2 regions of the Psychrobacter sp. NPDC078501 genome follow, and region 1 is predicted to be linked to the other one. Evidence: riboswitches for the same ligand, from Rfam matches in the RefSeq annotation. Region 1 holds a riboswitch; the other holds the start of a gene.
What was found. Region 1 has a riboswitch for thiamine pyrophosphate ahead of thiC (phosphomethylpyrimidine synthase ThiC). Riboswitches for the same ligand answer to the same signal wherever they lie in the genome.
Positions count from the first base shown of each region.

Region 1 (16,464 bases):
AAGTTAAGCAAGCGGTGGTCAATGGCCGTGCTCGCTTAAAAGCCTTTGCTTAATCATTAATTTGCAAATAACAGCCAACTTGTTAATTTAAATTTAACACCCGCTACTTATGCGGGTGTTTTTATTTGTCCTATGACCTTTACCGGTTTAGCCAATGTCATTTTCAAAATATCACTAGCTTTGAAAATCTAAATAAAAAGGCTGAATGTAGATAATATTGTCATACACCAACTACCAAAGACTTTATAACAAATAGATAGAGGCTTGACGATATACATTAGTACCCTTTGCTAAATCTACCAAGACCGTTATCATAGACTCATATGATATTTGATTTAACCACTTAATATAATGAATAAGGAATGCCTGATGACTGAGACATTTAACCCTCAAGCAAATACTGTGTTTTGCCGTAAATATAAGCAAGATTTACCGAAAATGCCGCATCCACCCTTCCCTAATAAAAAAGGTCAAGAGCTACAAGAGACCGTATCTGAAAAGGCGTGGAAAGAGTGGCTTGAGCACCAAACGATGCTTATTAATGAGAATCATCTAAGCATGATGGATCCAGCTGCTAAAAAGTTTTTAACAGAGCAGCGTGATAAGTTCTTAGACAATGAAGACTATGAGCGCGCACAGGGTTGGACACCAGAAAGTTAGTATTTACTGGCTTTCTTATAGCTACATTTAGTAGTTATAAAAAACGCGCTTAATATAGCGCGTTTTTTATTATAAGGTGAAAATCAATGCCTTTCTTATCAGCCTTCATCACTATCTGACGTTTCAAGTTCATTGGCTGACAATGTACTAACTTGACGAGCAGCTAAGCGATCATTGGCTTCTTGTACCGCTTTTTCGACCATGGCATAGTCTGAATGACGTACGTCTTGCCCACTGATATAGTTAATCACTAACTCTGCGACATTTTGTGCATGGTCACCGATACGCTCAAGCGATCGTAATATCCACATGATATTGATGACTTTTGATACGTGGCGCGAGTCTTCCATAATATAGGTCATCAAAGCACGAATGGCTGACTGATATTCGGTATTGACCGCGCTGTCATTACGCATCACTTCAAACGCTTGCTCCGCATTCGACTGACTAAAAGCTTCTAGCGAGTTGTTTAGCATCAGACGAACTTGATTGCTCAGATGCTGAACTTCAGCGTAACCGTATGCTGATTTACCTTCTGCCGCAATTTTACTGGCCATTCGCGCAATTTTTACCGCTTCATCGCCGATACGTTCCAAATCAACCACACCTTTACTGATCGACATGACTAAGCGCAAATCACTGGCTGCTGGCTGGCGCTTGGCGACCAATAATAAAATGTGTTCGTCGAGTTCGACCTCCATTCGATTGATATCGAAGTCCATATCGATGACTTCTTGCGCCAGCGTTTCGTCTTTATCGATCAGAGCGTGAATGGCTTTGGCCACTTGGTTAGCCGCGCTATCACCCATATATAAAAATAAACGGATGGCTTCATCAAGATCTTGGTCAAAACTTTTGGAGATATGCTTATCACTTTGCATGAGAGGTATTCCCTAGAATCTATATTTTAATAGCGCGGTGTGCCTGTGAAGTTAGAAAGTCGGCTTATGACATGCAAATCAGCTTTGTCTGCTTGTACCGATTTCAATCTCAATCAATGTTAGCCATAACGACCTGTAATATAGTCTTCTGTCGCGGTTTGGGTAGGTTTGGTGAATATCTGATCGGTCTCACCCATCTCAATCATATCGCCTAGATACATATAGACGGTATAATCAGATACGCGTGCTGCTTGCTGCATATTGTGAGTGACGATAGCGATGGTATAGTCGTTTTTCAGATCTTCGATCAAATCTTCGATAGCACCCGTCGAAATAGGATCCAGGGCTGATGTAGGTTCATCAAGCAACAGCACTTCAGGCTTGGTCGCCACACTACGTGCGATACACAGACGCTGCTGCTGGCCACCTGATAACGACAGTCCTGATGCTTTTAGCTTGTCTTTCACTTCTGGCCATAGCGCTGATTTTTTCAGTGCCCACTCGACGCGATGATCTAGCTCGTCTTTACTTAATTTTTCATATAGTCGTACGCCAAAGGCGACATTGTCATAGATTGACATCGGGAACGGCGTTGGCTTCTGAAAAACCATACCAACTTGTGCACGCAGTAAGTTCACATCTATGTCTTTACCCAAGATGTTTTTGCCATCTAGGTTGATGTTGCCCTCTGCACGCATACCTGGATATAGATCGTACATGCGGTTAAAGGTACGTAGTAGCGTAGACTTGCCACAACCTGAAGGACCAATAAAAGCGGTCACTTTTTTATCCGCGATATCGATATTGATGTTTTTTAATGCCTGAAAATCATCGTAATAGAAGTTTAGATCTCGAACTTCCATTTTTGCAGCAGGCATGTTCTTGGGAATATCTTGAATCGTTTGTTTATTAAAATCAGCAGTGTTTGGTTGCTGAGCTTGGGCGCTAGTAGACATGGGTCTATTTAATAGGCTGCCTGTTGCCGTATTAAAGTTGTCAGCAGTCGTGTTCGTACGGACGTTGCTTAGGACATCATTCATAATATTTCAACCTAGCTCAATTAATTTCATATAAGTTTAAGTAATTGCTTAGCGTGTAGCGTACTACAGTCTGGTCTGCTCTCAGCCCTTATTTAGGCTGACCTCTACCACCGATAAATCTTGCCAAAATATTCAACACTAGGACAGACGCAGTAATAAGTAGTGCTGCCGCCCAAGCCAATGTATGCCAGTTGTCATAAGGACTCATCGCAAACTGGTAAATGGTATTGGGTAAGTTAGCAATAGGCTGACCCATATCTGTACTGAAGTATTGATTGTTAAGTGCGGTAAATAGTAACGGTGCTGTCTCACCAGTGATTCGAGCAAAAGCCAATAGCACACCTGTGGTCAGTCCCGCGCGCGCAGCTTTCACAGTGACCTGAGTGACCAGCTTCCATTTAGGGGTACCTAGCGCATAGGCCGCTTCGCGTAGACTATTAGGTACCAGATTCAGCATGTTTTCTGTCGTACGCACGACCACCGGAATAACAATCAATGCCAATGCCAACGCGCCTGCCCAACCAGAGAAACTTTGACCTTTTACCATCAGTGCATAGATAAATAGACCGATGACAATTGAGGGCGCTGACAATAGAATATCATTTAAAAAGCGAGTGACCTTGCCAAGCATACTGCCTTTAGAAAACTCAGATAAATAAATACCTGTCATAAGACCAATAGGTGCACCGATAAACAAGCCTGAAAACGCTAACATGACCGAACCAACGATAGCATTGCGTAAACCGCCTGCACTCATCGGTGGCGGCGTATCGGCGGTAAAGATTGGTAGCTGCACCATGCCTTGGAAGCCTTCAACAAACAAAGTCACCAAAATCCATGACAACCAAAACAGGCCAAAAACCATTGCTGACATGGCAAAGCCTAGACCTAACTTGTTGGTCAAACGACGCTTGTTATAAAGGCTTTGATTGTAGCGGGTAGCGCCGTTTGGCTTAGTAGGTAGTGGTGCATTGATCGCATTGTTAGCAGGCATAATATTTATTTCCCATATCTTTTATCAATATCTATCAAGGTTCAATAAATCGGTAACAGACTTATCGGTTACCTGCTTTGTGATCCATGCGCATGAGCATCAGTTTTGCTAAAGACAGGACAATGAAGGTGATGACAAATAAGATTAAGCCTAGATGTAGTAAAGACGCAAGATGTAGCTCACTAGACGCTTCAGCAAACTCATTGGCCAAGGCCGAGGTAATCGTCACGCCAGAAGTGAATAGGCTTGGACTGATATTAAACGCATTACCAATCAAAAAGGTAACTGCCATCGTCTCACCCAATGCTCGACCAAGACCCAAAATCACACCACCAACGACACCAGCTTTAGTATAAGGCAGGATAATTTTGAACATGACTTCCCAAGTCGTCGCGCCCATACCATATGCTGACTCTTTCAGTAAGTCTGGTACAACAGAAAAGACATCACGCATGGTGGCAGCGATGAACGGTATGATCATAATGGCAAGTACTAGGGAGGCGGTAAACATACCCAGTCCCATAGGCGCACCTACAAACAGTTTACCGATAATAGGCAAAGGGCCGACGTGCTCAATGAACCATGGCTGAATGTGATCACCAAAAAATGGCGCAAATACGAACAATCCCCACATACCATAAATGATAGATGGGATACCAGCCAACAACTCAATGGCGATACCAAGTGGTTTTTTGAGGAACTTAGGGCACATCTCGGTTAAAAATATCGCAATACCGAAACTGACTGGAACCGCGATAACAATGGCGATAAATGAAGTGACTAAGGTGCCGTAAATAGGCGCTAATGCACCGTATTCATTGGCGACTGTATCCCAGTTATTGCTGGTATAAAATCCCAAACCAAACTCTTGAATACTCGGCCATGCTCCAACAATTAGAGACACCAAAATACCCCCTAAAGATAGGAGGACGAGTATGGCAAACGCTTTAGTAGAATTCACAAATAAAGCGTCGTAACGTTTTTGTTTAGCCAGTTGGGACCTTAAGTCTGTCATAAGTGTCTCAGCATTGAATGGAATGAGTCGAAATATTAAAAAGATGTATATCAGGTCTTAACACAACAAACTTAAATGGTATGAGTAACTATATCTATCGAGATGTATTCATCAAATTTGCTGTGTTAAAACCCCTCAAACAACTACCGGAGAATAGTTATTCGAGAGGATAACTTGTCAGTTGCTAGATCGTATTTAGCAGAAACAAATTACTGAGCTGGCTTGTAGACAGGCTGTCCATCGCTACCTTTTACTTCGTTCCACTTCTCTTTGAACAAGGCCACTGCCGTGTCAGAGAATGGTACGTAGTCTAGTTCCATGGCGCTGTCATCACCTTGGGTATAAGCCCAGTCAAAGAAGTTCAACACGCCAGCGACTTGCTGAGGATTTTCTGGTTGCTTATGTACCAAGATAAAGGTCGCAGCAGCGATAGGCCATGCTTGGTCAGTTTCAGAGTTAGTGATGACTTTATAAAAGCCTTCTTGTTGTGACCAATCGATATCACCTGCTGCAGCAAACGTCTCAGCAGATGGCTGTACGATGTTACCAGCTGCGTTTTTCAGCGCAGTATGTGACATCTTATTTTGCTTAGCATAAGCATACTCAACATAACCGATAGAGTTTTTCATGCGGTTTACGTAGCTTGAAACGCCTTCGTTACCTTTACCACCTGCACCAGTAGCAGAGGTCGGCCACTTGACAGTTTTATCAACGCCAACGGTGTCTTTCCAGTCTGGTGAAACCTTGGCAAGATAGTCAGTAAAGTTAAACGTCGTACCTGAACCGTCTGAGCGGAATACTGTTGTGATTGCGGCATCTGGTAAGGTCAAATCTGGGTTCATCGCCTTAATCGCAGGGTCATTCCAGTTACTGATTTTACCCAAATAGATATCAGCCAACGTTGTGCCGTCTAGCTTCAGTGCACCAGGCTCAACACCGTCGATGTTGACGATTGGTACAACACCACCGATGACTGTTGGGAACTGAATCAAACCTGCTTCATCTAACTCTTCAGGCGTCATCGGTGCATCAGAAGCACCAAAGTCTACTGTTTTTGACTGGATTTGTTTGATACCACCAGATGAGCCAATCGACTGATAGTTGACTTGGCCGCCGGTCGCAGCATTGTAGTCATATGACCATTTCGCATAGATAGGCTGCGGGAACGACGCACCTGCACCTGTGATATTCATAGCGATATTTTCAGCAGATTTAAAATCTGACGTAGCAGAAGATGCTGTCTGAGAGGTTGTTTCAGCTGTTGTCACAGCGCTACTGCTAGTATCAGCAGTTGGCTCCGCCGTATCTGTTGACTTATTACACGCCGTAAGCATTAATGTACAACTGACGGCCACTGCTAATAACGAATAACGCATGTAGGACTCCTGAAGTTTAACAACGGTATAAAAAAGCATTGCTTGTGATATGCGTGTTATCTTGCCAAATCTTTATGACAGTTTAATGACAACTTCTAGAATCCTTCATTCGCTTTACATAATATTTGAATAATTTGTCTACAACTTAGTAATACTAAGCATGCTCATCTATCAACATTCAAAAAATTATTCACGTAGATATTGAATAGTATGTGTGACACAGAATATCTGTATCCAAATACTATTAGCCGTTGGTACAGAATTTTGTTAGTATGAAGGCTGATTTACAACACTGACAGACTCGGGGTGCGGTGTATTTTTGGCTCACTTTATTAAACTTGCTTTATTAAAGTAGTCGCCTTGATACATTCGCTGAGAGATCACCCGCCGAACCTGATGCGGTTAGTACCGACGCAGGGAAGTCTTAAGCACTTTGTTATTTATGACAAAGGGCGCGTAGAAATACATTTTTATCGTCACTACTGTCTTAATATGCGTGATGCATAGCCAGATAAGAAGAGAGGATATAAAGCTGCGTCCAATATTTGATGACCACCATGCGCGACGATATTTTTGGTCGAAGTTGTGGGTTCATGATATAAACTTGTCTAGATGATGGATGCCTACCCCCGCAGATACTGGCGGTGTTGATTTTATTCAAAAACCAACACGCTAGGACAGCATATGACTACTGCAGACACCACCTCAATTGCACCGAAAGCCCAAACGCATAACCCAGCCGACAACTCAACGCTTGCTTCAAATGCTGCTGACACGACTAACGTCAAAGCAGATAAAAAAGCAGATGCGTTAAAAACCCCTGCTCACCGTGCCGCAAGCGATGCCCGTTTCGAAGAAGATGCGCGCGATTTGCACCGTATCTTACCTGCTTCACGAAAAGTCTATATCGAAGGCTCAAGACCTGACATCCAAGTACCGATGCGTGAAATCAGCTTGGCTGATACGCCTGTTGGTGGCACTGGAGATAAAGACGGTGAGCATAATCCACCGTTTTATGTGTATGACACCTCAGGTGTATATACCGATCCTAATGTCGATATCGACCTCACACGTGGATTGCCAAAACTGCGTGAGAACTGGATCGCAGAACGCGGTGATACCGAGCAATTAAGCGGCCTATCTAGCTCATACGGACAAGCGCGTGCCCGCGATATCAGCACTGCCAATCTTAGATTTGCTCATATTGATAAACCGCGTTGCGCCAAAGCAGGACAGAACGTCACGCAAATGTACTATGCGCGCCGTGGCATCATCACTCCTGAAATGGAATATATCGCCATACGCGAAACGCAAAAGCAGCATGAACTGACCGATATGCGTCAACACGATGGCGAAAGCTTCGGTGCCAATACTCCTCAAATCATTACCCCTGAGTTTGTTCGTGATGAAGTGGCGGCTGGACGCGCAATTATCCCAAACAACATCAACCACCCTGAATCTGAGCCAATGATCATCGGGCGCAATTTCTTGGTGAAAATCAATGCCAATATCGGTAACTCAGCGTTAGGTTCATCTATCGATGAAGAAGTATCCAAAATGACGTGGGCAACACGTTGGGGTGCGGATACTATTATGGATTTATCAACGGGTAATCACATCCATGAAACCCGTGAATGGCTAATCCGTAACTCTCCTGTGCCGATTGGTACGGTACCGATTTATCAAGCATTAGAAAAAGTCGATGGCGTCGCAGAAGACCTAACATGGGAGATATTCCGTGATACGTTGATTGAGCAAGCAGAGCAAGGCGTCGATTACTTTACTATTCACGCCGGCGTACTATTACGCTATGTACCGCTCACCGCAAAACGTCTGACAGGTATCGTCTCACGCGGCGGCTCTATTATGGCGCAGTGGTGTCTAGCCCATCACAAAGAAAGCTTTTTATACACGCATTTTGAAGACATCTGTGAGATTATGAAACAGTACGATGTGGCATTTAGTCTAGGTGATGGCCTACGCCCTGGTTGCTTGCAAGATGCCAATGATGAAGCGCAGTTTGGCGAGCTACGTACGCTTGGTGAATTAACAAAAGTAGCATGGGAGCACGATGTACAGGTAATGATCGAAGGCCCTGGACACGTCGCGATGAACCGCATTAAAGAAAACATGGACTTGCAGCTTGAGCTATGTGCTGACGCGCCTTTCTATACTTTAGGGCCATTAACGACAGACATCGCCCCAGGTTATGACCACATCACTAGCGCCATCGGAGCTGCGATGATTGGTTGGTTTGGTACAGCGATGCTATGCTATGTCACGCCAAAAGAACACTTAGGCTTGCCAAATAAAAAAGACGTCAAAGACGGCATTATTACTTATAAAATCGCTGCACACGCTGCTGACCTTGCTAAAGGTCATCCAGGAGCACAGGCACGTGACAATGCACTGTCTAAAGCACGTTTCGAATTCCGCTGGGATGATCAGTTCAATCTAGCGCTCGATCCTGATACTGCACGCGAATATCATGATGAGACGTTGCCAAAAGACGCTCACAAATCGGCACACTTTTGCTCCATGTGTGGTCCTAAGTTTTGTTCAATGAAAATCACTCAGAACGTGCGTGAATATGCAGCAGGACTAGATAAAGATGCTGTCAACCAAAAAGTAACGCCGCAAACGGGTGACTTAACCGATGCTGGTCACTTAATCAAAGAGGTAGATACAGAGCTTGTCGGACAAGTTGGTGAAGCTACTGCTGAGGAAATTCGCCAAGGCATGGCCGAGATGACTAAGAAATATAACAACGAAGGACGCCAGTTATATAAAGAGGTTTAGGATTAATAACCTATGCTTTTGAAATAAGAAAAGCCCTACTATTTAAGTATTTTCACACTTATCTAGTAGGGCTTTTTTGTAATCTGACATTCAGTGACAATGCTTTTATACCATTATTCAGAATGAACTCAAATATAGATAAATCCTTGTAGGTACTATTTGGGCGAGAGAGATATTATCTATTTCGGATAAAAACAGAGTATAAAAAAGCTAGTACAAACCTACAAATAATATGTATCCAGACAAATAAAAATAGACAATTATTATATATCGAGTAATATATCCGTAAGAAAACCTAACATTTCCGTTAGTTAACATTCAGGGTAAAAGTATGAATCATATTTATCGTGTTGTCTTTAATCATTCTTTAGGTGTCTATCAGTGTGTGTCTGAACTTGCCAAAACTTGTGGCAAATCTTCTGGTAAATCATCAACCTCTACCTCAAACAATAATTTTGCCTTACGCGCATTATCAACTGCTTTGTTTAGCGTGCTCGGACTGAGTATAGCCAGTGTGACTCATGCCATCACCTATGACAATGGCGCAGTAAACATTGTGGGTAATGGCTATACTATCGTTGACGATATCGTAAAAAATGATGGCACCATTCTGAAGAATAATGATGATACGAATAACTATTATCATATGCAGATGAGTGGTGATCAAGAGGTACCTTCACGTCTTCTAATTAAAGACAACGGAGTAGTACAGACTGACCAGTTCTTCATAAGTAACAATGCATTAATAGATATTGAAGCTGGAGGACGTTTAGAAGCTAACGATATATATACAAATGGCTACTACCTAAATGATCAACAACTAGCTAATGATACTAAAATTAATGTAAATGGTCTAGGTTCATTACTGAAGGCTCAAGATTATCTAGGAATTCGCTCTCAAAATGCAGGAACAACCACACTTACCGTAGAAAATGGTGGTACGGTCGAAGCAGGCTATCTAGATATATCCTCATATAGCTATTTTGATGAAAACAATCAATTAATAACTGGTGATACCAGTGTCAAAATTGATGGTTTAGACTCATCCCTGAAGGTACAAGATTGGCTCTCGATTGGTTCTGGAAGTTCAGAAACCACACTTACTGTAGAAAATGGTGGCACAGCCGAAGCAAACTCTCTGAATATATACTCATATAATTACTACAATCAAGATAATCAACTACCAACAACTAGCAAGACTAGTGTTAACGTTGATGGTTCAGGCTCATCCCTGAAAGTTCAAGAAGATGTGCGTATTTCCTCTGAAAATGCAGGGACGAGTACACTGTCCGTAAAAAATGGCGGCACAGCCGAAGCAAATTCTCTAGATATATACTCATATGGTTATTATGATCAAAGTAATCAGCCAATAATAACTGGCGAGACTAGTGTCAACGTTGATGGTGCAGGCTCATCCCTGAAAGTTCAAGAAGATGTGCGTATTAGCTCTCGAAATTCAGGGACGAGTACACTTACCATAGAAAATGGTGGTACGGCCGAAGCAGGTAATCTATATATAGGCTCGGATGACTATAACAACTCTACCAGCACTGCTAGCAAGAGTATCGTGAACGTCAGTGGTAATGGTTCATCACTAACTGTAAACAACCTATATGCGGGTATAGGTAGCTCTGACAATGGCCCTCATATTAGTGTTGAGGATGTTGATGCTATTAATGCTATTAATGCTGTTAATGAAATTAACATTACTAACGAAGCAGTTCTGAACTCTAATAACGCTTATATTGGTTCATCTGCTGGCGTAGATGCGAAAGTATCATTGGCAAGCGGTGCACAATGGAACAACGCGGAAGCCATATATATTGGCACCTCTACACTTCCATTCGAGTCTGAATTTCCACCTGAGCCTCAACCTGAAATTGAACCTCAACCTGAAGTCGAGCTTGAAACTGCCCTCTTAGAGATAAGTGGAGAAGACACCAAAGTATCTACAATGGATCTTTTTGTAGGGGCTGCTGCCAGCGGTAAGGGTCAAGTTGATGTTACTGATCAAGGCACACTAGAAGTGACTCGTCAGTTGCAGCTCGGAGGCTCTGATACTGAAGGTACAAATGCAGTAGGTGAATTGACAGTAGATAATGCTACTTTGATCGCGCCCATCACTGTCGTAGGTGCTTTTGGCAGCGGTACACTAAACGTTATTAATAATGGTGTCATCAAGACTCAAAGTATCGAAAGATTTGAGAACTCTGCAAAATCGGAAGTCAACTTTGATAACGGTACATTAGAACTGACAGAGTTTCAGCCAGTATTATTCAGAAACTTCACGGGTGACAACCTTATTAATCTAGGTACGGGCGGCGGTACAATTGATACTGCTGGATTTAATGCGCGCTTATTCGAAGATACTACGCTAGCAGGTAATGGTGCCGTTATTACTGGCTCAGGTGACTTTACCAAGAAAGGTACTGGCATGCTAGCGATGGCGACTACTGCCAAACAGTGGACAGGCGCTACTAACATTAAACAAGGTACACTTAGTCTAGACGGCGATTACACCATGCGTGATGGTGAAATACTAGGTATTAGCTTAAATAGTCTTGATGACTATGGTCAACTAGTTGTGACAGGTGCTGCTGACATTAGTCAGGGTCAGTTGCAAGTCGATGCATCAGAAGCTGTGACAAAAATGACTGGTAATAATGAGTGGTCAGATATTATTAGCGCTAGCAGTCGTACTGGTGAATTCACTGCTATCAATGATAACAGTCCATTGGTGAGCTTTGAGGCAGATTATAGCGATGCTAAGACCGTAAATCTCAAAATGATAGTGCCTGTTGTTATACCTGAGCCACCAGTAATACCTGAGCCACCAGTAACCAATACAACGTTCCTTCAATCAGTGATCAGTCGTTCTAATCGAAATGACACAGGCATCGCTTATGTATTAGATAAAGCCATTCAAGATCGTGTGACAAACGGTGATAATGCGTTGGCTGATAGTTTGATTAGCTCGACCCTCAACTTTAATCAGTCTCAGCTTGCTACAGCTGCCAACCAGTTGCAGCCATTATTTATGGGCGCGACCAACCGTATCATTACTGATGCTAACTATGCAGCATCTGATACTATTCAGGAACATAGCCAGACTGTTCCTCAACGTAACCTTTGGGCTCAGCTAATTGGCAATAACGGTAGCCATGATGCAGAAGAAGGTGTTACTGGTTATGATTCTGAAGCATATGGTGCCATTGTAGGATTAGACACCCCTATTAATAGTGATCTTAATCTGGGCGTTGCGTTTTCTTATATCAAGAGCGATGCTGATACCGATGGCACCAGTCTTGATCAGGAGCTAACCGCCAAGAACTGGCAAGTGCTTGGCTACGGTAACTATGCTGTAAGCGATGCGACTGATCTAAATTTCCATGCAGGTCTAGGTAAGAGCGATGTCGAAGGTGAACGTCGTATGACCATACTGACAGATGCTGTTGCACAATCTGATTATTCTGTTGATACCTTACAAGCAGGATTAGGAGTTGCTCATCGTATTGGTACTCAGCAGCGTAATGTGACTCCGTTCGCTCAGGTAAACTATGCGCGTGCCGAGAGCGACAGCTATCGTGAAACAGGGGCTGGTGTCTACAATCTGAACGTTGATGAAAATACCTATGAGTCAATGCGTTGGACTGCAGGACTACGTTTATCGCAGGCTCTAACACCAGCGATTGCACTGACTGGTCAATTGGCTGCTGCTGTTGAGAATGGTGACCGTCGATCTGATGTTACGGCAAGCTTTATTAGTATGCCTAATGATAAGTTCACTACCATTGGTCAAGAAATTGGAAGCGAGATTGGTATTGCAGGCATTGGTTTGAGCTATACACCAACCATCAATACTAAGCTATCTGTAGGTTATCGTGGTGAGTGGCGTGATAATTACGACAGTCAAGGCGCTAATGTGTCCTTACAAACAACCTTCTAAAGCTTAATATATCTATAAAAAGCAAAAAGCTTGAATCTAATCATATTAGGTTCAAGCTTTTTTTGTATTATTGACTTAAACTTACTAGTACGGATTTAGTTTTACACTTTTGACGCTTCATAAATCTCTTCAATTGAAGCATTAATGGTCTCAGCAAACTCGCTATCGCTTTGTTGCTTACTTAAGCCTTCGGTAAAGGCACGCGAGAAGCTCGCAATCATACCTGGGTTTTGTTTAAGCTTGACACAAGCATCGCTACGACTATAGCCACCAGATAACGCCACTACTTTGAGCACTTTAGGATGGTCAATCAGCTCCTGATAAAACCCTGCCTCTTCTGGCAATGTTAGCTTGAGCATCACTTGGTGTTCGTCATTCAAGCGTTCCAGATTGCGCAGTATATCTGTCTTCAACAGTAACTCGCACTCATGCTTTTGAGTGCTATCAATATTGACCTCTGGCTCAACGATTGGCATCAAACCTTTTGAAATAATTTGCTTAGCCACATCAAACTGCTGCTGTACCACAAGCTCGATACCATCGACGTTTGGCTCATAAATGACTGAGCGCATTTTAGTACCGAATACGGGATAGTTTTTTGCTTTATCTAATAATAGATCTAGATTCGGAATCGGCTTCATGACTTGTACACCGCTCATCTGCTCAGCCAGACCTTTATCTACCTTCAAAAATGGTACGATATTTTTATCTTCCCATAGGTAATTGGCCGTCGACTTACCATTAACTTCGCGCTCCATGGTGTCTTCAAATAAAATTGCACCAAGTACACGCTCACTATCAAAACAGTCACACGTCATGATACGAGCACGCATTTCATGAACCAAATCAAACATGGCCTCATCATTATCGTAAGCGTCGCTGTTGACACCATAAGTCTCTAACGCTTTTGGTGTGCTGCCGCCACTTTGATCAAGAGCAGCAATAAAACCTGAACTATTTTTTATACGCTGTAATTGCTTATCGTATTCCATTGAGCCTGCATCCTATTTTTATTGGTTAAGTTAAATATCATAAATTAAGCTTTTTTATTCCATACAAGCTGTGTTATTTGTAGATAACCTTATCATAGGATGATTTATATGCCTATATAGGATACGTGACAATATAGCCTAAAAATCATGAAACCAATACTTTTGGACAAAGTGCTTTATGCCAAAAATAGCACCCCTACACAGCAGACTGCCAATACTAATCCTATTATGTTGATACGGTTCAGCTGCTCTTTAAATACACCTACGCCAATCAATGTCGCTACGGCAATAACGCCGACATTCATACCAGTGAAAACAATACTGGGAGAGTCATGCAGCACTTGGTGTGCCCGCACATAGGCATAAATATTGCCCATGTTTAATGTACCGAGCAGCAAGCCTGTCATAAGTGCTTGTTTTTGCCAACGTACCCGTGTGACAAGTAAATAGATTAAAAGCAATACACCTGCTACCCCGAAGCTAACCAATAGAGTCAACGGAAAGGCCGCCCCTTGTTTGGCAACTTGTTTGAACAAAATATCAATAACTCCGTAGCCTGCCCATACCCCGAATAACCATAGTGGCGTATGCTTTGCTGACCGAGTAATATCGTTATGCTGTGGTCGATAGACAAGCGCACCTAATGCCAGAAAACCTAACGCCAGTCCAAGTATACGTGTACCAGTCAGCACCTCACCGAATAGCAAAAAAGCCGCTACGATGGGAATAATGAGTGATAAGCGCTGAGACGCGTCGGTTGCTACCATCCCCACCGCTTCAATAGCTCGTCCGAGAATGATAAATACAGCAGGCAATAGTACCCCAAGCGCGATGATGATGCCCCAAGCGCTATCAAGTGCATGTATGGCCCCCACATCAGGTTTTAGTAACACCCAAGTCAGTAAAAAAGCCACAGGATAGCCTGCCACGATGGTCTGACGAATATCTATATTTTTCTGGCGCAATATTTTCAAAAGTACGGAGACGGCGACGCTACATAGCACCGCTATTATTAAATACACCATTCACTGCTACCTTTTGAACTTCAATGTTGATTTATTACTGTTCATATATTTATAGAGACCATTAAATAAAATACCTGCTAATCAGCTGATATTTGCAATAAAATCATACTTATAAAAACAATATTCAAACCATAAATAAGTTTGGATGTAGAATGTAACAAAATATGTTTTCTACAGCAATCTATTTATTATGGTTGTGACTAAGGCACTAAAGACATGGCTATTCTTAAGTAAATTACAATTAGCATGCAGGTATGATTAGTAATTTTGCTAAAATAGCACCTAATCCCAATCACAAAAGTAAAGATTCTAGATAACGAGTCCTCTCGTTCATCTTGACGTACTGCTATTGATGTTTTATTACTGCCTATGAATGCTTTATTTCGCTTTTTTGAAAACCGCCTACCCGCCTTTCCAGACACACCTATGCCATTGCCATCACCTCGCGATGGCATGCTGAAGTTTTTGTGGGCATGTACCAATGGCCTACGCGGCTGGCTACTAATCTTTATGATTTTGTCCGCTGGTATCGGTATCTATGAGGCCATGCTGTTTGCTTGGATAGGTAATATCGTCGATTGGTTGGGCGTTTATACACCGCAAAACTTATGGGTAGAAAAAGGCGATATGCTGCTCATCATGCTCGCTGTCATGATAGTAAGCCCATTGTGGATTGCCCTGTCATCGTTTATACACTTTCAGACCTTGCAAGGTGTGTTTCCTATGCAGATGCGCTGGCGTTTTCATCAGCGCATGCTTGGGCAATCCATGCAGTTCTATCAGGATGAGTTTTCGGGACGTGTCTCAGCTAAGGTAATGCAGACAGCCCTAGCAGTACGCGATACCGTGATGACTGTTACCGATATGTTTATGTATGTCTCTGTCTACTTTATCACCTCAGGGGTGATTCTGTTTAATTTAGACAGCTTACTACTCATTCCTTTTGTCATTTGGCTGGTCTTGGTTGCCATCACTATTTGGTACTTTATCCCTAAGCTCAAGGAGACAGCGATTGTGCAAGCGGATGCCCGTGCCTTGATGACAGGACGAATCACTGATGCTTATGCCAATATCATGACCGTAAAGCTATTTAGCCACTCTCGTCGTGAGCTGGGCTACGCCAAAAACGCCATGGGGCAATTTCTAGGTACGGTACATGCGCAGATGCGCTGGGTCAGCTATTTAGAAGTATCGACCCATCTTATCAGCGTGATCTTGGTCAGTAGTACGGCAGGTATTGGATTGTACTTGTGGCAACAAGGCGCAGTTGGTGTTGGTGCCATTGCTGCTGCGACCGCTATGGCATTACGTCTAAATGGTTTGACGCGTTGGATTATGTGGCAGACAGCCAGTTTGTTTGAGAGTATCGGTACAGTTCAAGATGGTATGCGTACGTTATCAGCGCCGCAGACAATTATTGATAAACCTGACGCGCCAGCGCTGGCCGTCACGGAAGGGCGTATCGTGTTCGACCATGTTGACTTCAGTTATGAGAATGACGAAGAAGACAATGGACAAACTAGTAAGCCTGTTGATGGTACCGACATTGATAAACGCGCTCCTAACTCATATATCAAACTGTTGGACAACTTCCACTTAGATATTAAGCCGGGTGAAAAGATCGGTCTGGTTGGGCGTTCAGGTGCTGGTAAATCAACTTTGGTTAATTTACTCTTGCGCTTCTTTGATGTCGATAGTGGTAAGATTCTGATTGATGGTCAGGCTATTGATGCGGT
Region 1 is NZ_JBJDOS010000003.1:393,136-409,599, forward strand. It holds gene argH (argininosuccinate lyase) at 1-53, shown strand, start outside; gene ACI2IW_RS07435 (oxidative damage protection protein) at 370-660, shown strand; gene phoU (phosphate signaling complex protein PhoU) at 759-1,541, opposite strand; gene pstB (phosphate ABC transporter ATP-binding protein PstB) at 1,661-2,497, opposite strand; gene pstA (phosphate ABC transporter permease PstA) at 2,670-3,575, opposite strand; gene pstC (phosphate ABC transporter permease subunit PstC) at 3,637-4,590, opposite strand; gene pstS (phosphate ABC transporter substrate-binding protein PstS) at 4,800-5,966, opposite strand; TPP riboswitch at 6,259-6,403, shown strand; gene thiC (phosphomethylpyrimidine synthase ThiC) at 6,651-8,765, shown strand; gene ACI2IW_RS07470 (autotransporter domain-containing protein) at 9,097-12,711, shown strand; gene ACI2IW_RS07475 (fructose bisphosphate aldolase) at 12,813-13,703, opposite strand; gene ACI2IW_RS07480 (EamA/RhaT family transporter) at 13,880-14,728, opposite strand; gene ACI2IW_RS07485 (ABC transporter ATP-binding protein) at 15,098-16,464, shown strand, end outside.

Region 2 (15,355 bases), on a different contig from region 1:
ATGGTACTTCCAATGGCAAGTACAGGAGCTGCTGCGTTAGGAATTTATGAGAATGGCGATTTTGATGATTCTTTGAAAGATGACTATGCCTATATAGCTTTATTCTATAGACTGTTTAAGGATTATTTATAATGGCTAAAAAGATTTTTATATCATACAAACATAGTGATAGTAATGTCCAACCCTTGAGTAGTTCTACATATTATCTGCCAACTACAGCTCGTTCGTATGTAGATATAATACAGGAGCATTTTGAAAACACTGGTGATCATATATATAAAGGTGAGGACAATAATGAAAGCCTTGCAAACTTTAAAAATGATGCTATAAGAAGTAAGCTATCCGATAAGATATATGATAGTTCTATTACTTTAGTTCTAATTTCTCCGAATATGAAAGAAAGCTTTAAATTAGAAAGAGATCAATGGATACCTTGGGAAATATCGTATGCTTTGAAAAGAAAAACACGTAATACTATTAGTAGTACCCCTAATGCAATATTAGCTATTATTCTACCTGATAGATATGGAAGCTATGAGTATGCAAGGCTTTCAAATTTTGGATTTGAAATCATCAATAAGAATAGAAATAATTTAAAATACAGTTATCCATCAAATATGTTCAAAAGCGGTTGTTCCGAATCCTATATATTAATGCCTACATGGGAACAGTTCACAAGTAATTATAATGGCTGGATTGAAGCAGCCTTAGAAATAAGGCAAAACATAGATAAATACGAAATATCGAAGTCTGTTTGATCAAGCTGATCTAATAAAAAACCGCCACAGCAAATGCCATGGCGGTTTTTTGTTATTTAAAATATCTTAACTGCTAAAATCTCTATAGCGCCCACAGCGATTGATACTGCTCATCAGTCAAGGTCACGATATCGATTTCGGCTAACATCTCGCGCAGTTCTTCCCATTTATTTGCGTCAGGCTTAATCGGCGTGATCAATCTACCTAGCGTATTATCGATGATGGCATCCATCAGCGCATCGGCTTCGGTTTTACTATAGTCGTAATACATACGGTGGGCAGTGGTTGGCTCGTTTTTACACAGCTCCGTCATCTGGTTGGTCACTTGGATAAAGGTATCTATCGCGTCCTTTTTCGCGCTATAGATCTCATCAGTCGTCAGAATCTCTAACGCCGAAAAGTTCGGATAAGGTGACAGATGCTGATCGATAAACTCAAACTCTAGACCCTCATGAGTTGCCTCAACACCTTCAAAGTTATAAAAGCATAGCCATGCGCCATCGAGGCTTGGATCTTCTTGCAGATTTTTTATATGATAAAAGTCTTTTTGCACAAAGCTCACATTATCACGGCTGATACTAAAGCCGTTTTTTTTGGCATAGCGCGTCAATATCTCAAAGCCAATACGATTGGTTTTTTCTTCAGCAGCAGGGGTACAGATGCGAATCGGTTGATTGTTTTTTAATTTATCCATGCTAGCGCGTTGCATCAATATGCCGCCATCGGTCTCAAAAAAGCAGCCTAGCGCACGTAGATTAGGCGCGTAATGTTCAAACAGATGGATAGGCTCATTCACATGCAGGTCGATACTTTGGTTCTGTAATTCGGCAAAGCCATCATAGTGGTCATCTGGCTCGATAATAGTGATATCAAGCCCTGCTTGCTCATATGCGCCCGTGGTCACACCAGCGATAAAGGGTAGATGATCAGGGTTTAAAAACCATTCGAGGGTCAGTGTAAGTTTGGTGGTCGGCTGCATGGTTGTTTCCTTTTTAGGTATGGAAAACAATCAGACTGATACTATTAAAGTAAAACAAGAAAGGCCAAATAAGAAAAGTGAAGTCTCGATGCTAACTGTTAGATGCTCGGCGCTTGATATGGTCATTACTACCAGTACATCATCTATAGACTGCTCTTATTTATAGACCTCTGAGGGTATGTCACGCTTGTTTCCTACGTCAGTGCTAACTGCTTCAGGTTCACGGGTGTGTCTCAGCGATGATGTGGGCTGTATATACAGCATTGAATCAAAGCACCCCCACAAGATTGATTGTTATTACGTTGTTTTTGATCAGTACTGCTCATGAATCCGTACTGCTAATGGCTATTATCGATAGCTACTGCGTCATCATAGACGACTTACAAGATGGGATGCAAGCGTATCGGGAAAGACGATGGCAGGTGATGACTGGTGTTCGTTAACCGCTCTTTATAACAGTTCTCATTTGTGACGGCTATTTATAAGCGCTTTCAATCGACATGTTAATAAAAGAGTGCAGTATTTATCATTGGTACTTACCCAATTACTAACCAAACATACCTATCAATAGCAAAACCTTATATAAATAGTCTTGTGCGCAGACGGGCGATATTGCATGATTAGCCTTCTATGCCGCTGCTTATATAATAGGCGCTACTCTAAACAATTGACATTTGGCATAACTGACAACTTACACGACCGACAACTTATATGACCGACAATAAAAAAGCGTTCTATTACCGACCTAAGACTGATCAATCCAAAAGCCCAATGCTGCGTTGGACCTTTGTGACGCTTGGTTGGCTGTTTTTTATCTTAGGTATTATCGGTATATTGTTGCCAGTGATGCCCACCGCGCCTTTTATCTTGCTAGCAGCAGGTTGCTGGGCGCGTAGTTCTCGACGCTTTCATTTTTGGCTGATTAATCATAAATACTTTGGTAAATTTGTCCGTGATTGGGAAGCAAATCATGCCGTTCCGCTTTATGCCAAGTGTTTAGCGACGATTATGATGGCAGCATCGACAATTATGTTATTTTATCGTTTGCCTGCCGATATGATGTGGATGGCATGGGCGGTAGCCGCTGTCTGTAGTGGGGTAGCGATATATTTGTTCCGTTTACCAAATGCCTAAATCCGTTGCAATTTGCGCCAAAATCAGCCAATAAACGGCTCTGGTTACACGAAACATGAGATAAGACTTGCGATACTGGGATGTACCCCTTATAATACGCCCAAGCTTAAGAGCAGTTCTGCACCAAATCATTACCTCGTAGTATTAGTTATAATCCTTCGTTTTAATATTTATCGTTCAGTAGCTATTTGCAAGCGTTACCGGTCACTAGACCATTAATAAATTTAAAAGTAGGATTATACTATGTCAGACGTTCAAAAAGGTACAGTTAAGTGGTTCAACGAAGCTAAAGGCTTTGGTTTTATCGCTCCAGAAACTGGCGCAGACGTTTTTGCTCATTACAGCGAAATCACTGGTTCAGGTTTCAAAACTTTGGCTGAAGGCCAAGAAGTTGAGTTCACTGTAACTCAAGGCCAAAAAGGCCCACAAGCACATAACATCGTTGCTATCTAATTTGTCTTTATAGACAGATAGATGAATAGATGTAGAAAAGCGAACCTTCGGGTTCGTTTTTTTTCGTCTGCTATTTAGTATTTAGAGACTTGGTATTTACAGTATTAGTGTTTAGAGCATTAGTACTTAAGAGATTGGTATCTAAGACACTGGTATTAAAATTAGTACTAATCAAATATTAAAGGTTTTGACTAATCATATTAGACCGCGACCAATGCAAAAAGGCCTCCGACCATGATAGTTGGAGGCCTTCTATATTATTCAGTGAAGTAAAAATCTAAAAATCAACAGTCGAATTATTATATAAAGCTAATGCCGATATTGATCAGACCACCGCCCAGTATCAACCAACCAAACATAATAGCACCCAAGATAAGCGGTCTAACGCCAGCTTGCTTGATCGCGCTCAGATGAGTGGTCAGACCTAATGCAAACATGGCCATCGTAAGTAGTACATCATCCAACATAACCATACTGCGTACGATACTCTCAGACATCGGCACCCAAGTATGTATCAACACAATGCCGATAAAGATAAACGCAAACCATGGCACTTTGACTTGTTTGGCGCGGGTCATAAATGACGCTGTCTCGTTTTTATTGCTCTTATTTTTTATAGCGGCATCATTTACGGTGCGATCTTTGGTTAGCGCAAAAGACAACACAAGCAGGAAAGGCGCGAGCATCATGACGCGTATCATCTTGGTCACGACGGCTGTATTGCCAACTTCAGGATTGATCGCGTTACCTGCTACCACGACTTGCGCGACTTCGTGTATGGTCGAGCCAGTATAGATGCCGTACTGCTGGGCGCTGAGCCAAGGCTGTAACCAACCGAGATGATATAAAAAAGGGTACAGCAGCATCGCGATAGTACCAAACACCACCACAGTCGCCACGGCGATAGTGACTTTGTGGGCTTGCGCGTTGACCACTGGCTCTGCGGCGATGACCGCAGCAGCACCGCAAATACTAGCGCCTGAACCAATCAATATAGTCGTTTTTTTATCGACTTTTAGCCATCTCGTACCCAGCCAATAGGTCAATAAAAAAGTCGATGTCAGTACCAGTGCATCCGTCATAATCGCTGGCATACCCACGCTAGCCACTTGGGTCATGGTTAGCTTAAACCCATAAAACATAATGGCTAAGCGCAAGATTTGACCTTTGGCAAAGCATACGCCAGCATTGAGCTGCTCAGCGAAATTAGGGTATACCGTATTGCCTAAGACCATACCGAGCAAAATTGCCAATGTTAAAGAGGACAGTCCGACGATGCGCCCGTTTGACCAAGTGTCTAGACCAGTATTGAGCCATAAACAAAATAAACTACCGACCAGCACCACGACCAATCCTGCTAAGTGCCGATTGTTTGGAAAGTAACGATTCACTGAGTGGGCAAAAGCATGCATGACAAACCTATCCTATTATTGCTAATCGACATAAGCATAAACTTATGAATAGACAGTATAAGATAAGCTGATCTATAATAAAAACAGATTAATAAGATACAAACTATCGAAAATTTGGGTTAATAGGGTTGTATTGACCGTTTGATATTAAAAGATTAGTCCTAAAAGACGGGCATAAGGTGTCATTGATTAATGAAAAAAGCGATGCAGACGCTACCGAAGATTACGCTAAAACAATTGGCGGTATTTGTGAGTATTTATCAGACAGGCAGCACCAGTCGTGCCAGTGAAGCGCTGCATTTATCACAGTCAGCCGTCAGTAGCGCACTGACTGAGCTTGAATCTAGACTGCAAATGCCGTTGTTTGAGCGCGTTGGGCGTAGGCTCAATCAGCATCCCAATGCCCATCCCATTTATGTGCAAGCGCAAGCAATTTTGGGGCAGTCGCTCACGCTTGAGCATTATCATCAGTATCAAGCAGGACAGATTCACATCGGTGCCAGTACCACTATCGGCAACTACGTGCTGCCATCTTTACTTGGTAAGCTGTATGAGGCGCTGCCCGATGCCAATGTCGATATGTATATTGCCAATACGCAAGAGGTAGTGAGCGAGGTTGAGCAACTAAATATCGATATCGCGCTGGTAGAAGGAATGCCGCGTCCAGTAGATATGAAAGCCATTGAGCAGCGTGAATGGCGTACCGATACGCTAGTGGTATTTGCCAAGCGCGATAGCAAGTGGCTACAGGGTATAGCTACCTATAGCGAAGACGAGGACTGCTATCAGATGAGTATTAATCAGCTAGCGCAGTTGCCGTTACTGGTGCGTGAGGCAGGGTCAGGCACACGGCAGATTATCGACGAGCAACTGCTTAAGTATCTACCCAATGCAGAAGTGGTAAAGGCGATACATCAGTCTGAGGCCATCAAACACATGGTGAGTGCAGATATTGGTCTTGGTTGTCTATCGCAGCATGTGATTGAGACGGAATTGGCGACAGGTGAGCTGGTACAAGTAAATGTAGCGGGAATTGATTTATCGCGTACATGGTGGCTGGTCTGGCACAAAGCTCGGCACCAGAGCCCAATTTGGCAAACCTTTATAGATATTATTCAACAAGATTAAATGATGAGATTGTATGAACCTAAAATCTATTAGCCATAAAAAAGCGCAGCGTTGTAGTTTACGCTGCGCTTTTTTGTTTAGGATATGCTCTAGATGACATAAGACAATCAAAGCGTATTGTTATGCTGAAACAGGCTTGTCCAGTCGCACTACAAAGCTGTCGCAAGGTACATTGGGCAAGATATTATCTGCTGTCGCGCCACTGATCCATGCAGCGATACCAGTACGCTTATGACGTCCGATGACCAATAGATCGACATCGTGTTTATGACAGTAGCTGACGATACCTTCACTGCTAGAAATGGCCGTCGTGACTTCCGACGTTGCTGCATTTAGCTGATTGCGTTCAAGGAATTGCGCCAGCTTTGCACGTGCTTCTTGGCAGCGTTCATCATCAATCTCATCGTATAGGCTAGAGGCAGGCACCAGCTCATAGCCGAAGCCAACCATGGTGTCTTTGACAATATGCAAAACAGATAGCTTAGAGCCTGGACGGTTTTCAACGATGCGCTTGGCCTTTTGGGCGACTATATCTGCATCAGAGAGTAAGTCGGTGACCAGTAAAATATGTTCGTAACTCATAGCGTCTTCCTCATGTCAGATAGTATTTACTATAGCACTACTCTAGGGCGCTGTTAAGTAAAGCTTGTCGTCTTTAGCAGCGGATTGGAGTAATGCCAATTATTCTAATACAGGCTGATCAAGCTTCACCACTAAACTGTCGCAAGGGACATTTGGCAAGATACTATCGGCAGTGGCTCCTACCAACCAAGCAGCAATACCATGGCGCTCATGACGTCCAATGATAAGTAAATCGACGTCTTTTTCACGGCAGTAATTAATGATACCTTTGCTATTAGATATAGCAGCGGTGACCTCAGAGTTGATCGCTTCCAGCTCATTACGTGCCAAAAATTGCGCCAGCTTAGCCCGTGCTTCTTGCCACTTTTCACTATCGACATCACCTGAGAGACTAGAGGCAGGAACAAGCTCATAACCAAATCGCACCATGTCATCTTTGACTATATGCAAGACGGACAGTCTGGCTTCAGGAGAGCCTGCGAGAATACGTTTGGCTTTTAGCGCCACTTTGTCCGCATCGGATAGTAAGTCAGTGACCAGTAAAACGTGTTGGTAGCTCATAAGATACTCCTACTAGTATTTAACTTTATAGTAGCAGTGCAAATCACCTTTGTTAAGTAATAAATCCATAATAAAATTGTGGATATTAATGAATTTGTAACTATAAGGCTTTAATAGCTAAAGTTGCTAGCCGCGTAGGTTATGTGGTGGATTATTGCATGGCTGCTGCCTTGACTTATCCATGTCGCAGCCCCACTAATAGCGCTAAGCCAACTCTTTTTTAGCCAATTTATTACTCTATTTTCCCTGACAGTCAGGGCACTATACGCATAATAAGCGATAAGGATAACTATGACGGACACGCCATTTACTGCTGATTTAACCTTGCATCCAGCATTTGAGCTGATTGAGCATCGCCATATTGAGGCGCTATCGATGGATGTGCTGATCAGTCAGCATGTAAAAACAGGAGCGATGCATTATCATCTGGCACACCCAAGTGATGAAAATGCGTTTTTGGTCGGTTTTCGCACCCAGCCAATGGATTCAAAAGGCGAGGCGCATGTTTTAGAACACGTGGCATTATGTGGTTCGAACAAATTCCCTGTCCGTGATCCGTTCTTTTCAATGATTAAACGCTCATTAAACACGTTTATGAATGCGATGACCGCCGCTGATTGGACTGCCTATCCGTATGCCACGCAAAACAAAAACGACTATTTTAACTTGCTCGCTGTCTATCTAGACGCGTCGTTTTTCCCCAATATCCATCCGCTCGATTTTGCCCAAGAAGGCATTCGCGTAGAGCTTGACGAAAATGATAAGCCGCAGTTTAAAGGTATCGTTTTTAATGAGATGAAAGGCGCCATGAGTGGCGAGATTGATCAGCTATATCATACGGTTGCTCATCATCTGTTCCCAACGACGACCTATCATTATAATTCAGGCGGTGATCCTGCTGATATCCCTGATTTGACACATACTGAGTTGACCGAATTTCACCAGAGCCATTATCATCCGTCAAACAGCGTCATCATGAGCTTCGGTAATATTCCTGTTGCTGAGACGCAAGCGAAGATACACGAAGATGCCTTGATTCAGTTTGAAGCAGGCAAAAAGCATGTATCGCGTCCAGAGCAGCGTTTGTCTGCACCAATCAGTGCGGTTGATACTTATACTGCTGACGAAGCGGGGCCAGATCAGACGCATCACGTGGTTGCTTGGTTACTACCATCAATTACCGATCCTAAGCAGCGTTTGGCATTGCGTCTGTTAGAAGGCGTATTGATTGAGCATGCAGGCTCGCCATTGCGTGCTTATCTTGACAGTCATCCACTAGGTAAAGCGCCAAGTCCGCTATTGGGTCTTGATGACAGTCATTATGAGATGGTCTTTTATACGGGACTGCGCGGCTCTAACCCTGAACATGCTGAAGCAGTAGAGCAGGGTATTATCGACTTACTGACCGAAGTAGCCAATTCACCAGTTGATGATGAGACAATCGAAACCATTCTGCATCAGATTGAGATTGATCAGCGTCACATTGGTGGCGATAGCATTCCTTATGGTCTAAACCTTATGCTAGAGGGCTTTAGTACCGCTATTCATGACGGCAACCCTATCGATGTGTGGGAAGTAGACGAGCACCTACAGTGGCTACGTGAGCAAGTCGTCGATCCACAGTGGCTACCGAACTTGATTAAAACGCATCTATTGGACAATCAGCATCGTGTACGCGTAACGATGACCCCTGATAGCGAAAAAACAGCCCGTTTGGCAGCAGCTGAGCAGACTCGTTTAGATACTATCGCGATGGATTTGACTGCTGATGATAAGGCTATCTTGAAGCAACAAGCCTTAGATTTGGCTGCACGTCAAGCTGCGCCAGATGATTTAAGCTTATTACCAAAGGTAGGTCTAGAAGACGTCCCAACGGATATCAGCTTTAAAGAAGGCACCCAAAAGCAGGTGCGTTTGAGCGGGCAAGACAGCACGCTATTTGAGTATGAAGCTGGCACCAATGGCATCTACTATTATCAAGTGATTGTCCCACTCACTGAGGCCATCGGTAATGCGAGCGCAGATGAGCTACCAGTCAATGATGTGATTAATCATCCATTGCTGCCTATTTATTTAAGCCTATTGTCTGAGCTAGGTACTGACTCGCTTAGCGCTCATGAGATGCAAGCTAAGCAAGCAGCGCATTCTTCTGGTGTGACCGCTCGTATTAGTCAACGTACCAATGTTGATGATAGCCAAGCGATTAGCAGTTATTTTGTGGTGGCAACGCGTGCGCTGAATCGCAAGCCTGAAGCGATTGACTTGCTCAAAGAAGTCATGGAGCATAGTATCTTCTCTGAGCATGACCGTATCAAAGAAATCTTGCAGCAGCGTCAAGCAGGTTGGCAGTCAAACCTAGCGGGCTCAGGGCATTCTTATGCCATGCAAACGGCCAGTCGTGGTATGAGTCGTCAAGCGCAGTTGGAATATGTGCGCAGTGGTCTACCAGCATTGAACGCACTTAAAGATTTCTTGGCACATGCTAGTACAGATGATACCCAGTGGGATCAGTTGGCTACGAGCTTGATGGATTTACATCAACGTCTGATCAGTTTGCCTAAGCATGCCGTTATTATCTGTGAAGCAGAGCAAACCGAACGCTTGAGTAGCTTAATCGTTGATAGCTGGAAAAACAGCCAAGCGACGACGGCTTCTAACGATCTAACGAACGTGGCAGCAAATATCCCAAGTGAATTTGCGAATCTGCAATTAGATACTGCGTTAAATGGTGCGACTGATGCGGGTAAGACGTTAGAGAATGGCGACGATGTTAAAAACGACGTGCTAGATGTTGCAGATCTAGCATGGCTAGTACCAACTAACGTATATCATAACGCCAGTGCTTATACTGTACCTGCTGCTGACCATCCTGATACCGCTGCACTAATGGTATTAGCGCCTTACTTACGTAACGGCTATTTGCACAGTGCGATTCGTGAGCGCGGCGGTGCCTACGGTGGCGGTGCAGGTTACGATGCCAACGCTTGTGCCTTTAAGTTCTTTAGCTATCGTGATCCGCAATGTGCTGAAACCTTTGCTCACTTTGACGCCAGTATCGAATGGCTATTAAACGAGCCACAAACTGATGAGCAATTGGAAGAAGCTATCTTAGGTATTATTTCAGGTATGGATAAGCCGGGCTCTCCTGCAGGTGAAGCAATCAAAGCCTGCTTTGCAAATCTGCATCATCGCGGTGTTGACTGGCAGCGCAAAATGCGTGCGTCAATATTAGCCGTAACGGTCGCTGATTTGCAGCGTGTTGCCAAGCAATATCTACAAGGTCAAAAGCATGTACGCGCGGTGCTAGCGCCTTATGACAAAGAAGAGGCAGTAAAAGGTCTAGGCTTTGAGGTTTGTAGAATAAAGAGCTAAGACAGTTAGGTTCGTTCTTGATTAAAAGTTAAGCACAAAAAAGCCAAGCATCATGCTTGGCTTTTTGTGGTTAGGTAATTGACTAATATCGCTTGATACTCAAATCTTTGCCAATTTTGTCTTGATGAATCGGAAATTCTGACAACTCGTTATACTGCTTACGATCAGCAAAGTAGCTTTTTAAAGTACGGCGAATGGCTTCAAACGCTAGTGTATCCCATGGGATATCTTCTTCGCTAAACAGTGCGCAGTCGAGACTTTCTGAGCCAATACCATACGCGCCATCTTTTAGATCGGCCAGATAGATAGAGTAGATCTGCCCAATATCTGGCAAGTCATAAATGCAGTATAGATGCGGATTCAGTACGATGGCATCAGCTTCTTCGTAGCTCTCGCGTGCTGCGCCTTCAGCCATTGTTTCGCCATTTTCCATAAAACCTGCAGGTATCGTCCATAGCCCATATTGTGGCTCGATGGCACGGCGGCAGAGTAGCACTCTGTCTTCATGTACCACCAGCGAGCCACAGATAACTTTTGGGTTTTCGTAGTGGATATAGTGGCAATTGGGGCATACCAAACGCGGCATATTGTCCGTAGGTGGGATTTTTCGTTCTGCTTCATGACCGCATTGGAGGCAATAGCGCATATCAACTACCTTGTTATAAAAGTTATTGTGTATGATGTTTTTTATAGGTTATAAGACCTATATTCTGAAGTGCTGCTGTCATCGTTTCGAGATAAGTTAGACATAAGGATGATGAGACAAGTACTACGATCCGTAGACCTGACAATAAATCTAACTTAAATGCATCTAACTTAAATGCATCTGACTTATAGAAGATCGACTATATAAGATATTATTCTAAAGAGCAGCTATCGTCTTAAGATAGCACATATTATCGACGGACAGAATCACGATAACAGTAACGCATCATTTCGCATATAGGCTGACTGTTATTGGTTAACAGGGCATTTATTGAGCATTGGTAAGCAATGAATCAGTCACATAAATAGCATGCAGCAACTATTATATTGCGCTAGTCTAGTGAGTGTTCAGTAATTATTAATGTTAAAGCCGCTAATAAATCGAGCGGTCGAAAACAATAGATAGATAGATTGTTGGTTTTATTTACTAGTCACGATTTTAATAATAGAAAATAAGAAAGATGTTGGTGATACCGCTTAATAACGATAAAAATATAGGGCAATTATAATGTTATTCCCACCGGAGGCTGTGAGCTTCGATAACCTGTCAGTTGCTGTACCTACTTTTATTCGTCATCCGACGCTTCGTCAATTAGCCGAGCGAGTGCAACATGAGACCTTAAATGCGCTGACAAGTCCGGCGATGTACGAGGCTCATAATGCCTCTCATAGTAGCCGTGTGTTAGACAGCCTATATCAGACACCAATTGCTGATGCATCAATACTGGTCGCTATTACTCATGAGCGCAGGCCTAAATTATTATTAACACGCCGCGCCGCCCATATGAACAGTCATGCGGGTGAGGTGTCTTGTGTGGGTGGTAAACATGATCGAGGCGATGGCAATAATGTCGTTACCGCATTGCGTGAAGCCTGTGAGGAAACAGCGCTACCGCCCAATAAAGTCCAATTACTTGGTCAGCTACCGATCCAAACTTCAAAAAGTGGTATGAGCGTACGCCCAATCGTGGCACTCATTGCTCCTGGCTTGGTGCTCGTACCTGAAGCGGGAGAAATATCACGTATCTTTTGGGCAGACTTAGAGTCGTTAGTCACTCAACCAACGGTAGAGTATGAAATTGAGTATAAAATGCAAGAGCAAATGGCTACCATACTGACGCCGAGCTGGCAGGTCGATGGTGAGACAGTGTGGGGGCTAACAGGACGGGTAATTGCCAACCTATTAGAAACAGGGTTTGATCGACAGCTCGAATGGTATTACCGCGTAGAAAACAAACGCTGATAAATGTCATCTACTTATAATATAGTCGATGCAATTTAAAAGTAGTACAAGGCAACCGAGTGTAGATGTATATGTGATACTTCAAACGAGGTTAACGCAGTAATGTTTTTATAGTGGAATGACTATAATCATCTACTTATAATAATCATCGTTCTTTTTAAGCCACCAGTTCATATTGTCTTGGCGCTTGGCACGGAATGCTTCTAACTTATGAGCTACGGACGCGTTATGCTGCCGTGCAGTATCGAGCGCAAAAAGAATCGGTACCGAAGACAACACGCCAAAGCGTATCTTCGATTTTGGTAAGTCCAGCCCATCGCCTATATCATCACCGACCAAAGTCCGAGTGACACTCGCGTTGACCATTTCAACAAAACGTCCACGGCGATTATCTTCACCCATCAGCTGACGTGGTAAATCGTGCAATGCTTTTGCCAGTGGCTGACCCATCTTAAAATCTAGCTGCTGAATCGATAGGTAGGTATAGAGCCATTCCCAACACGCGGCCTCATCTTTTGGCAGACGATCTAAATCAACGCCCATCCAATAACTGGCAAGATTCCATAGATGCAGGATACCTTCGGCTTCTTCTGTGCTAATACGTGCGCCCAGTAGTCGTAGACCGCGCATAATAAGTAACGAGAACTGTAAGTGGGTGGCAATCATATCGGTTTGATTGATAGGGGTGCCCCAATAATCAGTATTCCAACTGCCGTCAGGGTTATGATGTCGCTCGGCGTTTGGTATCACGCCTGTAGCAGCATTGCCTTTACCTTTGAGTAAGTTTTGCCGTACCAAGGTATGTATCTGACGTACTTGGATCGATTGTCGCCAGCCTTCAGAGCCAATGGCTAATACTTGCTCGACAGGTTTATTTTGATTGCGTGTGCTCACATTAGATGAGGGGTGTTCAGACACAGCCAAGATATAGGCATAAGTACGCATCAGTCGCGGTAGTGCATCGTGCATCAGTGCGCCTGTCTGAATGAGCGGCAGTGATAGGGCAGGGATGCTATAGCCTGCCATCAGAGCAACATTACGCAGTAGCCAAATGAGCATGAGTGGATAGCGCCGATAGGCAACCGCACCTATCTGAGCAAGCTTTGGGTCGAACCAGTCAGGATAGCTGCTAAATTGCTCAGTGAGCGCTTTAAATGATGGGTTGGTTGCAAGGTCGTTGTTTACAAGGCCATTGTTCGCAGGATTATTGTTTGAACTATCGCCAAGAATAGTATGCTGTAAGGGCTTTGCAAACTTTATGCTCTGTGCAGCTAACGCGTCTGCGAGTGGATCGCCAATATCGTAACCTGCCACGATTTCATCAAGTAGAGCAGGTGAGATCGTAAAGTCTTTTGGTAATAAATAACGTTTAATGCGTTTTAAAACCTGCAAATCACTATGGTCATCGATAGCAGTGGTACGTCCATGACGCTGATAAGCATTCGATGACTGAGAATTCGATGACTGAGAATTCGATGATTGAGCATTCGATGATGGAAAGTCAGGTTTGTCAGTTGGAGTACTTGCCGTATTGATGATTTTCTTATCCATAGTTATCAAGTACCATTTTCAGAGTGAGGACATGCCTTAGAACATAAAACTTGCATTGCGATAGCTTCGTATCCCAGTCATTCGTAAAAATTACTGGATTGGTTCAATGAATCCAATTGCTGCTGTGTTGTTCGGATACGGCGTTTGATATCGCGAATCTCATCAGATAGAGATAGCAGCCGTGCACGAGCTTCTTTTTCATTAGCAAAATCTAGCATGTCACCATTTTCCAGCTTATCGAATTCTGATTGATAAGTATCTAAGAGGCGATTATCTTTGTCTAATTGACTGTCTAAGGCGTAATAATCTAGCCCTTTTTGATTAGCCGCTTGCAATGTGTTGGCCATAGTGATCGGGCAAACGTTGTTCAACTGACGACCACGTCTACCAATGTTATAGGCATTATTGATGGTGCAGTACTGTTGCAGGCCAAGTTTACGACCGCGTTCCCATGCCTGATAGTCAGGCGCGACACTGGCTTTGGCACAAGCTTTTGTATGAGATGCTAAGCGGTCTGAATGATAACCTGCCACGCCATCGTTATAGCCGATAGCTTGCCAGTCACCGACGAGACATTCTTGCTTAGAGAGTGTTGCACAGCCTGCTAGCAGATAAATACTACCGAACACAGATAACCCCAATGCCAGTTGACGTACAACGCGGTGTATAGGTCGGTACATGGTTAGCTCCGATAGCTGTGATAACTATGAACACAAATAAATGATGCTAGCAATCAATCACATTATGCAGACTTGTTATTAATTGCTAAGTCACTTATAAATATCTCGATAACGTACATACAAATAAAATAGAGCAGCTTATAAGTGGTGGTGTGTCTTAGTAGTACCATTATAAACTGCTCTACATCTCACAGCATTCATCAATCATTAATGCGGGCGAGTCAAGTCGACCGATGTACCACTAGCATTGTCTTTTAAGCTCATTTTTAGCATGATGTAACCAGCAATACCAGAGACGATTGAACCCATGATAATACCTAAGCGCTCATCAAACATAGTAGTGTCGCCAGCGAACGCCAAGCCACCGATGAACAAACTCATGGTAAAACCAACACCGCACAATAGAGCTGCGCCGTAGATTTGCTTATAGTCCATACCTTTTGGCATGGTTGAGATACCAAGTTTAAAGATTAGCCAGCACATGAACATGACGCCTAACTGCTTACCAATAAACAAACCAGCGGCAATACCTAGCGGCACTGAGTGGAATAACTCAGCAAAACCTGCGCCTTCGAGCGAGATACCTGAGTTGGCAAAAGCAAAGATTGGCAAAATACCAAAGGCGACGGTATTGTGTAGATCGTGCTCTAGCTCTTCAAGCGGAGAGTGCTCAGGATCAGTGCGGTCGAACATCGGGATGAACAGTGCTAATACCACACCTGCCAATGTTGCATGGATACCAGACTTGAGTACGGCAATCCACATGATCAGACCAATGAGTAGATATGGCGTGATGT
Region 2 is NZ_JBJDOS010000004.1:600-15,954, forward strand. It holds gene ACI2IW_RS08210 (hypothetical protein) at 1-132, shown strand, start outside; gene ACI2IW_RS08215 (TIR domain-containing protein) at 132-758, shown strand; gene ACI2IW_RS08220 (ABC transporter substrate-binding protein) at 841-1,737, opposite strand; TPP riboswitch at 1,912-2,028, opposite strand; gene ACI2IW_RS08225 (YbaN family protein) at 2,449-2,871, shown strand; gene ACI2IW_RS08230 (cold-shock protein) at 3,115-3,324, shown strand; gene ACI2IW_RS08235 (YeiH family protein) at 3,624-4,736, opposite strand; gene ACI2IW_RS08240 (LysR substrate-binding domain-containing protein) at 4,929-5,864, shown strand; gene ACI2IW_RS08245 (universal stress protein) at 5,985-6,446, opposite strand; gene ACI2IW_RS08250 (universal stress protein) at 6,546-7,007, opposite strand; gene ACI2IW_RS08255 (insulinase family protein) at 7,299-10,379, shown strand; gene ACI2IW_RS08260 (NUDIX hydrolase) at 10,462-11,025, opposite strand; gene ACI2IW_RS08265 (CoA pyrophosphatase) at 11,593-12,327, shown strand; gene ACI2IW_RS08270 (oxygenase MpaB family protein) at 12,460-13,878, opposite strand; gene ACI2IW_RS08275 (DUF2799 domain-containing protein) at 13,956-14,558, opposite strand; gene nhaA (Na+/H+ antiporter NhaA) at 14,766-15,355, opposite strand, start outside.
Region 2: another riboswitch for thiamine pyrophosphate. It lies ahead of ACI2IW_RS08220 (ABC transporter substrate-binding protein); the one in region 1 lies ahead of thiC (phosphomethylpyrimidine synthase ThiC).